Regions from separate parts of the Exiguobacterium sp. s127 genome, predicted to be linked through region 1. Evidence: predicted binding sites of a transcription regulator. Region 1 holds the regulator's gene; each other region holds the start of a gene.

Region 1 (4,356 bases):
AAATCATCAGATGTGACGTCACATCCGGTGGTGAGATTAAAGCCGCGATGACAAACAGCGCAAAGTACGCATATTTCCGATTTTTCCGCATGAACAATGGCGTCACGAGTCCAAGACGAGTCAAGAACATCGTCACGACCGGCAGTTGGAACAAGATACCGAACGGAATCGTCAGCCGGATTAAGAAACTGAAATAGTTTTCGACCCCGATGACTTGCTCGATGCCGAGCTCTTGCCCAAGTTCCGTCGATACTTTGAGTAGAAACGGAAGTAACCAAAAATAAGAGAACGCGATCCCGGACAAAAATAAGAAAAACGTGACCGGAATATACGTCAAGGTCGCTTTTTGTTCCTGTTCGAATAAACCAGGTCGGATGAACGCCCATAGCTGGTACATCCAAAATGGTGAAGCCAGGACGACCGCGATGATGAACGCTAAATTCAAGTACAACATCAGGGGATCGGCCACATTAAAGGCATTCAATCCGATGCCGAGCTCTTTCAGGTCCGACTGCAGAAAACGCACGAGCGGTCGGACGAGCGGAAAGGCCGCGGCGAACAAGACGACGACGATGATGAGTGACCAGACGATCCGCTTGCGCAACTCGTCTAGATGCGATGTCACACTCTGTTCTTGATCAATCGCCATAATTTAATCACTTCTCTTTCGATTCATCCTTGTTGTCTTTATCATCGTCCATGATGCCGTGTGTCGCACTCTTGAACTCTTTTAACGTCTGACCGGCAGCACGACCGAGCTCCGGTAACTTTTTCGGTCCGAAGATAATCAAGGCGACGGCACCGATCAAGGCGATGCTTCCTGGTCCGATGAACGCGATGGTTGATGGAATAAGGTTTTCCATTATGATTTCACTCCTTCAGCTGATTGCGAATAATGCTTCATGAAATAAACTAGTGACTGCAACTCGATCGACAAATCGATGTGATGGACCCGAACATGGGCCGGTACGTTCAACCGCGCCGGTGTAAAGTTCAGGATTCCGGTCACACCATACTCAACTAACTCATCCGCTACTGACTGTGCGAACTGGGATGGGACCGTCAAGATGGCGACATCAACCTTGTTCGCTTCGATTTGCTCTTTCATGTCAGAGACATGATAGATAGGAACGTCTTGCGTCGTTGTTCCGACCTTGTTTTCGTCCGCATCAAACGCAACGACTATCCGAGTACTATTATTCTTTAAAAAGTTATAATTTGCAAACGCCGTTCCGAGATGTCCGACCCCGACAAGTGCCACATTCGTGACTTCATCCTGATTCAGTGTCTTTCGGAAAAACGTCAATAGATGTTGTACGTTGTAACCGTATCCTTTTTTCCCTAACGCCCCAAAGTAGGAAAAATCGCGGCGGATCGTCGCTGAATCGACTTTGACCGCTTCACTGAGCTCTGCTGAAGAGACGCGCAGCTTGCCTGAGTTATAAAGACTCTGAATGAAACGATAATATAACGGCAGTCGTTTCGCCGTCGCTTGTGGTATTTTTGTGTCTGGCCCATTCATACTGCAGTTCCCCCTTCGGCCACGTTCTGACGTGGCACCCAAATCAATGCAAAGAATTCTATTCTCTTTGATTGTAAACCACTTCACATAGACTAACAAATAATATATTCCACGGGACTCCTGCGTTTTTTTCATGATAGACTAAAGGGTGGAAGGATGGATGTTTTTATGATTCTCTTACAAGTGAACCAACTATCAAAATCATTCGGTGTTGAGCCGATTTTAGACAATATTAAACTCGAAGTACAGGAGCGAGACCGGATTGCGCTCGTCGGACGAAATGGTGCCGGAAAATCGACACTTTTAAAAATCATCGCCGGAGAGCTCAGTCATGACTCTGGTGAGATCATGAAGAGTAAGGAAGTGAAAATCGGTTACCTCGCCCAGGACAGTGGTCTTGAGTCGAATGAAACGATTTGGAATGAAATGTTGACCGTGTTCGAACACCTGCAAGAGCAGGAACGTTCGCTCCGTCGGATGGAGATTGAGATGGGGATGGACCATATCTTGAATGATGCTGTTGCTTACGACCGTCTGTTGAAAACATACGATCAGGCACAACATGACTTCTCGGACGCCGGCGGCTATCAGTTCGAAGCCAACATCCGCTCCGTCCTGCACGGGATGCGTTTTTATCCGGACGATTATTCACGCCGGATCCAGACGCTATCCGGTGGACAACGGACGCGACTCGCACTGGCGAAGATGTTGCTTCAGGCACCTGAGCTGTTGATTCTTGATGAGCCGACGAACCACCTCGACATCGATACACTCTCTTGGCTCGAAAGTTACCTGGCTGGTTACCGTGGAGCGGTCTTGATCGTCTCCCACGATCGTTACTTCCTCGACCAGGTCGTCAACGTCGTTTATGAACTGTCACGCAACGTCTGCCGGAAGTTTACCGGCAACTACACGAAGTACTTGGAACAAAAGGCAGCACTGTATGAACAAGAGATGAAGCAGTTCGAACAGCAACAGGAAGACATCGCGAAGATGCAAGACTTCATCCAGCGTAACATCGCACGGGCGACGACGACGAAACGCGCACAAAGCGTCCGCAAACGTCTTGAAAAAGTCGACCGGATTGATCGTCCGGATGGGGATGAACGCAGCACCGTCCTGTCGTTCCCGATTGAAAAACAAAGTGGGAACGATGTGTTACAAGTCACGCAACTCGCGGTCGGCTATGAAGAAGCCGTCTCAAAAGGCATCACGTTCCGCTTACAACGTGGCGAATCCCTCGCCCTCGTTGGTCCGAACGGAATCGGAAAATCGACGTTACTGAAAGTTCTTGTCAACCGGATTAAACCGTTATTCGGTGAACATCGTTTCGGGACCGGCGTTTCCGTCGGTTACTACGATCAGGAGCAAGCCGAGCTCAACGACCGCAACCGGGTCATCGATGAAATTTGGAACGAGTGGCCGTTGATGCGGGAACAACAAGTCCGGTCCGTCCTCGGTCAATTCCTGTTCAGTGGTGATGATGTCTTCAAGCTCGTTCATGAATTATCCGGCGGCGAGCGCGGACGCCTCGCCCTCGCGAAGTTAAAATTACGCAAAACGAACGTCCTCATTCTCGATGAGCCGACCAATCACCTCGATCTTGATTCGAAGATGGTGCTTGAGAACGCGCTTGTCGACTATGAAGGCACGCTCCTGTTCGTCTCCCACGACCGTTACTTCATCGACCGGGTTGCGACACGCGTCATCGAGATGAATCCGGACGGTGTGACGGATTATCTCGGCGACTACTCTTACTATATGGAGAAGAAGGCCGAGAAAGAAGAAATCGCCCGCCTCGAAGCAGAGGAAGAAAAAGCAATCAAAGTCGCTGCTTCGAAAAGCATCGACAAAGATGCGCAAAAAGAAGAACGAAAAAAGAAACAACAGCTCGAACAACTCGAACAAGACATCGAACGGCTGGAAACTCGATCAACTGAAATCGAACAACTGCTTTGCGAACCGGAAGTCTTCAACGATATTCCGAAGGCGACGGCGCTGTCGGCAGAACGGGATCAGATTGATACGGACCTCCTCGAACTGATGGAACGATGGGAGAGTTTCCACTAATGCGCTCGAAAAGTTATGTCATCAACCTCGTTCAAGGGTTATTGTCCGGGGTGCTCTATTTCGTTCCGATGTATGCCGACTACGTGTCGGCCTTCATCCGGCCGGATGCCTTTAATGCCGTCGTCCTGTTGTTCATCCTCATCTCGTGTATGATTGGTCTCGTGATTAAGACGTGGAGTGGTCTCTTCATCAGCCTCTTATCCGGATTAATCTGTACGTTGCTGACGACCCAGATGTTCGTTGAACTGAATGACCCGTTAATCATCAGCTATTACGGAGCCGTTTCACCGCTCGTCGCCTTTTTGATCAGCTGTCTCGGGATTTGGGCACTGGCGATTCTCTTTTTTCTACTCGATGGTTTCCAGTACGAAAAACGTCACCATGCAGAGTAACTTCTTCAGTTGTCCGACATAAAAAGGCACGTCCCGCGTTCGGGACGTGCCTTTAGACTGTAGACAAGGTACTATCACAATCAAGCGTCTGTTTTCGTTGATTACCTCGGGCGAGGCGCAAGCCGTTGCTCCTTGATCCTAGCGGACAACGAGCAGGGTCTTGCCTGCTTCTGGCAAGTCGCGTTAAAAACGCACTTTTTCCCGTAGGAGTCAACGAAACGTGACGCTTTTTAGACTGTAGACGGTTTAGAGCGCAATCCGTCTCGAATCGCTTTTAAAGCGAAAAGCAATCGGTCGCGACCCTGCAGCTCTGCTGTAGCGGCGCGGAAGATTGCCGCTTTGAAGACGAGGCGAGACAGGGAAGCGTGAACT
Region 2 (4,356 bases), on a different contig from region 1:
GACCGTTAACGTAGCGAGCGACGCGGCTGGTCCTTTTCCCTGTAAAAGGGAGTAGCCTTCTCCAAACGTTGTGAAGCGGTGGAGTCCATGGACGATTAAAGATAAAACGACGATAAGAGACGTGATGCTGAGCATGAGTTGATGACGTTTCATAAAATAAAATTCCTCCGATTTCTAGTTGAAACTAAAACAAAGACAAAGTCCTGTTTTGGTAGACGTATCAAGACTATCGGTTGCACGCATGTGTTTGTTGACTGGAAAAAAAGTTAGCTGCACATCCATTATTTTTCTAAAAGAACGTAGCATGAATAAATGCCTGAACGGGTATATAAAAACATCGAAATTGGTAGGAGGAAGCCGCATGAAGTGGAAGGGAAGAGAACGAAGTTCAAACGTAGAAGACCGCCGGGGAATGGGCGGGAAAGGAATTGCTGGAATCGGAGGTGGACTTGGCATCATCATCTTGATCGTCGTGACGTTGATGGGTGGGAATCCTGCTGATTTGCTTGGGGATTTATCCGGTTCAGAAAGCGGGACGAACTCAGGCTATCAAGAAACAGCGAAAGAAAAAGAAGCCGCCGATTTTGTCTCGGTCGTGCTCGCCGATACGGAACGTGTCTGGACGAAGGAGTTTAAACAAGACGGGATGGCATACAAAGAACCGACACTTGTCCTTTATACCGACCAAGTCAGTTCAGCGTGTGGACAAGCCGGGAAATCGGTCGGTCCTTTTTATTGTCCGGGTGATCAGAAATTATACATTGATTTAAGTTTTTATGATGAATTACAAACTAAATACGGCGCGCCTGGCGACTTTGCGATGGCTTACGTCATTGCCCACGAAGTCGGTCATCACGTCCAGACGTTACTCGGGACGTCAGATGAGATCATGCCGCTCCGTCAAAAGATGAGCGAAGAGAAATTCAATAAATACCTCGTCCGGTTCGAACTGCAGGCGGATTATTATGCCGGCGTGTGGGCACATCACGCGCAAGGGGAGAACTTGTTGGAAGAAGGCGACCTTGAAGAAGCGCTTGGTGCTGCGAATGCCGTCGGTGACGATACCCTTCAGAAAAAAGGTCAAGGATACGTCGTGCCGGAAAGCTTTACGCACGGGACATCGAAACAACGGAAAAGCTGGTTCCAAAAAGGTTTTGATAACGGAACGATTGAAGGCGGCGACACGTTCGAAGCAGCAAACTTATAAGCGAATGACTTCAAAAAAGAGACCGTTCCGAATGGGGGAACGGTCTCTCTTTTTGTTAGTCGTTGTAATTGTTGAACATCTTCGCATCATCCGGCACATTGGCGAGGTAGACGATTTTACCGTCCGCATCAAGGCGGGCGATATCCGTTCCGTCCTGCGTGAAGACCGTTCCGTCAGCCCGCTTGCCGCAGACGGCCCAGCGTGTCTCGAATGTATCGCCATCTGCTGACGGGAGCCAGGCTTCATACATGTGTTTGATGTCCTGATTGGCAGTGAAGACCAGCCGGACGAAGTTTTTCCAGGCGTCGATCCCGTGTTGTTCCTGTCCATTCAGGACGAACGTGATGTCGTCCGAAAAGAGTGAAACGAGGTCACTAAAAGCCTGTTCATCGGTCCGGGAAGCGTCAAATAACTCAAAGTAGCGGTCAAGTGTAGTCATGCGTAAGTCTCCTTTTAGTTGCGAATCATTTGTTGTTCAATCAAGGCTTGCAATGTCGTTAAGTGGTCAGGGGGACAGTTCCGGTCGATTTCCTGTCGGAGCGATCCAATCGTTTCACGTTTTAAGGTCGATTGCCAAGCATCTTCCGCTTCCGTCATCAAGTTCGATAAGAGGCGGACGTTCTGTTCTTCGATGCCCATCAAGTCCTCAAAGACACCACTTGAAGCATAAAGGGATTGTTTTCCTTCGATGGCTTCGTAGACGTCAAAGATACGAATCCGATCGGAAGGTTGATTCAGTCGGAAACCGCCTTTGACCCCCGGGACAGACAGAAGGAGGTCGGCACTGACGAGTTTACGCAATAGTTTTTGAAAGTACGTCGGTGACGCGCCGAGCTGCTGACTGATGAACTCACCGGGTAAAAGTCCTTTCTCCGGCAAAAAGGTCAGTAACAGCATCGCGTAGACGGATTGTTCGACTCCGGTTTTCATTTGCATGGTAATTCGCCCTTTCTGTATAACGTAGATAACTATTGTCTATAATAGTGGACGTTAGCAATTTTGTCGAGTAAAACGCTTCTCACAAAACCGTCACACCTTTGGAGCGGCATTCTCATGGCAACTAAACGAAGGATTCGGTATACTGAATGTACGATATGTGAAAATATTCACTAAAAGTCGTTCACAATTTGTGAAGGGGCGTTTTTATATGAATCCACTTAAAGGAATCATCTCGATTCCACGTACGATCATGTTGCAATTGATGCTGGCGGCTGTCCTGATGGGGATTGCGGTCATCGGTCAATCGTACTTGATCGTCATCATCGTCGACCGCATTTTTCTCCAAGGGGACGCCTTTGCGGCAATCGTTCCGCTACTCGGTGTCTTACTGCTCATGCTGATGTTACGGGTCGCTGTCACGTACTGGAACGGACGGCTCGGGACGGTTCTCGCGGCGCGTGTCAAACAAGACATTCGCCAGGCGCTCGTCGCGAAGTATACGACGAGTTCCGTCGAAGTGATGTCGCAAGGACAGTCGGGACAAAAGGTCAGTGTGTTGCTTGACGCGGTCGATGAGATGGACAGCTATTACAGCCAATACTTGCCGAAAGTCATCCAGACGTCGATCGTTCCCTTGATGGTGCTGATCGCAGCATTCAGTTATGACTGGATTACGGGACTCGTCATGATGATCACGGCACCATTCATTCCACTGTTCTACATCGTCATCGGAATCATGACGCAAAAGCGTGCCGATACGCAGCTCGAGAAGATGACGGCGTTCTCCGGAACCTTCCTCGATACGCTGCAAGGCATCACGACGTTGAAGTTGTTTGGTCGCGCGAAAGCACAGCAGGACGTCATCGAACGGAGCAGTCTCGACTTCCGCGATGCGACCTTGACCGTTCTGAAGCTTGCCTTCTTGTCGTCGTTGATGCTTGAGTTCATCTCGATGCTCAGCATGGGGATGATTGCGCTTGAGGTCAGTCTCCGGTTGATTTTATTTCAAAGCATCACCTTTGTTCCAGCCTTCCTGATGCTCGTGCTTGCACCGGAGTATTATTTGGCCTTAAAAGAGATGGGGGCGGCGTTCCATACCGGACGGGGCAGTGTTGCGGCGGCGAAACAGATTGCGTCTGAACTGACGCAAGACGACCGGGGCGTAACGTTCGGAACGGAGGCGTTAAAGTCCGCGACACCACCGCGGATTGAACTGAAAGACGTGGACTTTACGTATCAGGACGAGCGGTTTGCACTGACCGACGTCACGCTGCGCATCGAACCGTACCAAAAAGTCGCCTTGATCGGACGAAGTGGTGCCGGGAAGTCGACCGTCCTGCAGTTACTCGCGGGACTGACCGATCCAAAGAACGGCGAAGTGCTCCTGAATGGTCAGCCACGCGCACAAATCACGGAAACGAGCTGGTTTGAACAGCTCAGCTATATCTCGCAGCATCCTTACCTGTATGCGGGGACACTCGCCGACAACATCGCCATTGGTGAATTACGGGAGGCGACGCGGACAGACATCGAGCGTGCGGCAGCTGCCGCAGGACTCGGGGAACTGATTGCGAGTTTACCGGACGGGCTCGACACCGGAATCGGTGAAGGGGGGCGCGGTCTATCGGGTGGCGAAAAACAACGGGTCGCACTCGCCCGTGCCTTCTTGAAACGGCCGAACGTCATCCTGTTCGATGAACCGACGACGGGACTCGATGTCAAGACGGAACACCTGTTACAGCAGGCAATCCAGGAACTCGGACGGACGGCGACCGTCATCACGGTCGCACACCGTCTGCATACGATCGAACAGTCGGACAACATCGTCATTTTAGAGGCTGGCCGGATCGTCGACCAAGGCACACATGAGGCGTTACTCGCACGGGATTCGGAATACGCACGGATGCGTGCCGTCCAACGAGGGGAGGAAACACGATGAAAGAATTGATGGGTATTTTTCGATTGATGCTGCACCAGAAACGGGATATCGTCCTCTCGATTGTCTTTGGTGTTCTTGCCGGCGTCACGGCGGTGGGTCTGTTTGCAGCAAGCGGCTTCCTGATTTCGAAGGCGGCACTGTTGCCACCGATTCAAACACTCGCTGTACTGATTGCCTTGCAAAAAATATCAAGCCTGACGCGTGCCGTCAGTCGGTATGCGGAGCGTTATTACTCGCACCGGGCAACGTTTACGATTTTGAGTGATTTACG
Region 3 (4,356 bases), on a different contig from region 1:
ACGTATTTTTTCATCCAAATGTCATCTCGATACGTCCCATCCTCTAGTTTGACCGAATCAGGGTCTTCTGCATATACTTCGAAACCAAGTGATTCATAGAGTTTTTGAGCAGCTTCATTTCCTGACAAGACGGCTAGAATGACTTGTTCGACTTCCGGAATTTGTTTCGCCTCTTCAATCAAGGCCTCCATCAGGGCGCGCCCCGTGCCCCCACGATAATCCGGTGAGATATAGACACCAGAAATCATCGCCTTATGTGATTCCCGTGACAGTTCGTACGGTTTGACCTGACCAAATCCAAACAATGTATCTTCATCGAATATCCCGATCCAAACTTCATCCGACTCCGGATCTCCTTCTAGCCCCTCTTGAACTTCTTCGAGCGGCGTTTGTTGCTCATCGTCAAAAGAATGACCAAATGCATCCGGATGATTTTTTAGCCCTTCGAGGCGTAAGCGCCAATACTGTTCTGCATCTTCCTTTGTTAACGTTCGAAATGTATACATGACTATCGTTTCTCCCCTTTGTGAGTTTTCTAATGTTTCTTAAGACATGAAAAACTCTTCTATCCCTAACATAACCTTTTTCTAGTAAAATAAAACCTAGTTTTCAGATTTTTTATCGCGTCCTTTTTTCTAATCAAAAAATCGTACCCACTGAAACTCCGTTTGCCCGAGTTCAGTGGGTACGATTGACGCTTCCGATTTAACGTAAGACAGGTTCCATCGTTTGACGTAAAACTTCCGCCGAATGATGGAATTTTTTTAATTCCTCATCCGTCAGCGACACCTCGATGACTTCGCGCACACCTTGTCGGTTAATCACGGCAGGTACACCGATATGAATACAAGAAATCCCGTACTGTCCGTCAACGTGCGCTCCTACAGTCAACAAACAGTTCTCGTTCCCGAGAATCGCACGGACGATCCGAACGAGACCAAGTCCAATCGCATAGTATGTTGCACCTTTTCGTTCAATGATATGATAGGCTGCATCGCGTACATTGATATAGATTTGATCTAAATCTTTTTGAGAATAACGATCGTCTTCTGCAAGCAGTTCATCAATCGTTTTTCCATAGATTCTTGAGTTGCTCCAGGCAGCGAATTCCGTGTCGCCATGCTCACCTAAAATATAGGCGTGGGCGTTTCGTGAATCGATATTAAAGTATTCTCCTAACATTTGGCGCAAGCGTGCCGTATCGAGTACCGTTCCTGATCCGAAGACGCGTGACTTTGGTAAACCAGAATATTTCCATGCTAAATGTGCCATGATGTCAACGGGATTTGATGCAACGACGATGATGCCGTCAAATCCTGATTCCATGATTTGGCGCATCATTTCTTTCATGATTAAAGCATTTTTCGCAACGAGGTCAAGTCGTGTCTCACCCGGTTTTTGTGGTGCACCGGCCGTGATCACGATGACTTCGGCATCTTTACAATCCCCGTAATCCCCTGCCCATATTCGCATCGGCGAAGAACTGAATGGCGTCCCGTGATTTAAATCCATCGCTTCCCCTTCAGCTTTTGCTTTATTCACATCAATGATGACAAGTTCTTCACAAAGTCCAGCTGTCGTCATTTGATACGCAAAACTTGATCCTACTGCCCCCGCACCAATTAACGCAACGCGTGTAACTTTAGCATGTAATTCCATCCGATATGTCCACCCTTCCAAACAAATTAAAAGTTTGTTAACTATCTCACAATTAGATTGTAACATCTTTCACAAACTATTAAAGACTGTGTAAACGGTCACATTTTGTCTAATTTGTGTCAACAATATCCTAACATAAGGAAGTCAGGTACTTCACCTTCCATTACCACAATCGATACAACATGAAACCAATCAGCCCCGCTAGCGTACTGGACAAATAATTAACGGCGTCATTCCCTAGCCACTTCCACCCTCGGACATATTGTGTCGTAGTACCATGATGGATTTTTTTCTCGGTTTCTTTGCCACAAATCTGACAACGATACTTTCGTTGAACGGTAGCGCCTAACACCGTATCGAGAATACTGCCAAGGACACCTCCGGCCGCGACGATCAACCATTGCTTTACGGACAAATCGAATAGAATGTCACCCGCTGTCGCGATAAATAATGCACCGATGATTGTCGCGAGTGTCCCGAGTAAAGATACCCCGCCGCTCGTTCCTCGTAAGACCGGTTTAAACGTCCGGATTGAAATCGGTTCTTTTTTAGAAAGCGGACCAATCTCGGATGCCCATGTATCTGCATTCGAAGCAGCAATGACAATCAAGAACACTAATAAAAAATCAAATTCATTTGTCAGTACAACGCCTATCGAAGCAAGCATAGCGGTTCCACCGTTGGCAAGTACTTGCCAACCATCTCGTGCACCATCCTTCTCGACGATTTGATCGACGGACTGCTTGCGTGCCTTACCGAGTTTGGATAACAGGCTAGAGCTACCGAAGAATAACAGTAACAGGACTAATCCTTCATAATCGAGCGCATAGACGACCGTGCTGCCGACAAGTATCGTCAACAATGCACCGCTTTTCGTTAATAATCCAAATTGATAGCCAGCATATCCGAGAGCTAAGCAGATGAATAGAAGAACAGTTAATGACATTGAATGACCTCATCTTCAGTGACAATTGTATCAACCGGGCGATCAAATGATTCTACTTCGAATCGTTCCACGACTTGAACGGCAAATGCAATCGAAAGCGTCGGACCTGAAAAATCAATCAACGCACGATCATAAAACCCACCACCCCATCCTAAGCGATAGCCATTACGCATATAGGCACGACCCGGTACGATACAAAGATCAATCGTCGGCAATGCAATTTCAAAAGCAGTTGCATCCGGTTCAAAAATCCCCATCGAATTCTCAATCAGTCGACTGCTTGACGAATGTTCAAAAAATCTCATTTCTTGACCGATGACCTTCGGAATGACGACACGTTTTCCATCCGCCCATGCTTGTTGAATGACTCGATCCGTTGAACATTCGTTTCGAAACGAGAGGGTCACCGCAATTGATGTCGCACTCATCCATTCTGGCAATACAAATAACTGCTCTGCAATTCGTCGTTCCCGCTCCTGCCGGTTTTCCAACTCGTTCAGTCGCTCACCGATTACCCGTCGCGCTGCTTTTTTATTCATATAGTATTCCCCCATTCACAAAAAAAGCCATCACACAAGGTGACGGCTTCCATCTCAATTATTTTACTTCACGGTGAAGTGTGTGCTTACGGAGACGTGGGTTGTATTTCTTCAACTCAAGACGCTCTGGGTTGTTACGCTTGTTCTTTTTAGTGATATAAGTACGGTCACCAGTTTCAGTGCAAGCCAAAGTAATTTTAACGCGCATGGGATTCCCTCCTATCTAGCTCTCAATGTATCAAGTGTTTTTGCTTTACATAAGGTTAAGCATACTCAAGTATCGTACCAAGAAAGGAACGGAATTGCAACTGTTCATCCGTTCTTTTTCTGAATCGCCAATTGTTCGTATGGTTTTTCAAGGTTCACTTGGAATTCAAGCGGTTTTTGAGCAACATGATAATCATTTTCGATTCCTTGTCTCGCTTCTTCACGTTCTAAATAAATCAATTGTGAATGACGAAGTGCTTCGCCCTCTAATCGTTTAATCGCAACAACTAAACCACCGCTACTCGCTGGAGAACGTTCACTCTCAAGATTGTACACATTGCTGACAAGCGGCAACTGATTGATCTCAGCAAACGATTGAGCAGCCGACGCCGTCTCCATCGTAAAGTTATGGACAAGGCGGAATTCTACGATTTTATGCAGGGCTTGCGCTTGACGCAACACGGCAAGATTTAATCCGGCCAACTGATTGTAAGTCTGAACGAGCGGTAGGCCCGTCATGCGGACGCCGTAAATATGAACGCCATCTTCAAATCGATAAGCCGTCTCATTTTCTGTGATGACATAGACATTTTCTCCCGCTCCTGCCAATCGCTTCGCAAACTCAGCAATTGGTCGGTTCGAATCTTGGTAATCTTTTGCGACGAGTAAAATCGCGGCATCGTTCCATGACGTTTCACGTTGCACCGCAACATAGTAATCATGCGTCGTCAAATAGACGTCTGGTTCGATGTCTGTATCCGCTAAGAAGGGATATTCGGCATAACGCGTTTCAAGCCAGTCGGTCGTTAATTCTCCAGCGTCAAGTAACCGCTCCGTTTCTTCAAATCGCTTAATATGTTCACGGAATCGATTTGCCGCATATTGTGCCGTCGTCTGTCCATCGAGAATGAACGGCCAGTCGCTCGAAACCGCGAGCAAGTATTCACGAATCAATTGACGTTTTGCTTTGACCGTCAAACCATCTTGATGACGATTACGCGCCAT

What was found. Region 1 encodes Rex, which represses fermentation and respiration genes when NADH is low (regulators of the CRP and FNR family bind a similar motif). Its sites were predicted from a motif close to TTGTGAAATATTTCACAA; they were not measured.
Region 2: a site for Rex is predicted at 2,302-2,319, ahead of cydD (thiol reductant ABC exporter subunit CydD). Genes of this name have one in related genera too.
Region 3: a site for Rex is predicted at 1,694-1,711, ahead of KNP98_RS04055 (L-lactate dehydrogenase). Genes of this name have one in related genera too.

What each region holds. Positions count from the first base shown of each region.
Region 1 covers NZ_JACSMO010000009.1:7,650-12,005, reverse strand. Annotated here, with positions in the region: gene tatC (twin-arginine translocase subunit TatC) at 1-649, opposite strand, end outside; gene KNP98_RS11720 (twin-arginine translocase TatA/TatE family subunit) at 657-863, opposite strand; gene KNP98_RS11715 (redox-sensing transcriptional repressor Rex) at 863-1,522, opposite strand; gene KNP98_RS11710 (ABC-F family ATP-binding cassette domain-containing protein) at 1,691-3,592, shown strand; gene KNP98_RS11705 (hypothetical protein) at 3,592-3,984, shown strand; gene KNP98_RS11700 (hypothetical protein) at 4,215-4,356, opposite strand, start outside.
Region 2 covers NZ_JACSMO010000008.1:112,224-116,579, reverse strand. Annotated here, with positions in the region: gene KNP98_RS11470 (methyl-accepting chemotaxis protein) at 1-153, opposite strand, end outside; gene ypfJ (KPN_02809 family neutral zinc metallopeptidase) at 362-1,207, shown strand; gene KNP98_RS11460 (nuclear transport factor 2 family protein) at 1,263-1,646, opposite strand; gene KNP98_RS11455 (Rrf2 family transcriptional regulator) at 1,661-2,143, opposite strand; gene cydD (thiol reductant ABC exporter subunit CydD) at 2,355-4,085, shown strand; gene cydC (thiol reductant ABC exporter subunit CydC) at 4,082-4,356, shown strand, end outside.
Region 3 covers NZ_JACSMO010000002.1:196,191-200,546, reverse strand. Annotated here, with positions in the region: gene KNP98_RS04060 (GNAT family N-acetyltransferase) at 1-506, opposite strand, end outside; gene KNP98_RS04055 (L-lactate dehydrogenase) at 706-1,659, opposite strand; gene KNP98_RS04050 (DUF92 domain-containing protein) at 1,823-2,605, opposite strand; gene KNP98_RS04045 (5-formyltetrahydrofolate cyclo-ligase) at 2,596-3,144, opposite strand; gene rpmG (50S ribosomal protein L33) at 3,203-3,352, opposite strand; gene KNP98_RS04035 (glycoside hydrolase family 57 protein) at 3,457-4,356, opposite strand, start outside.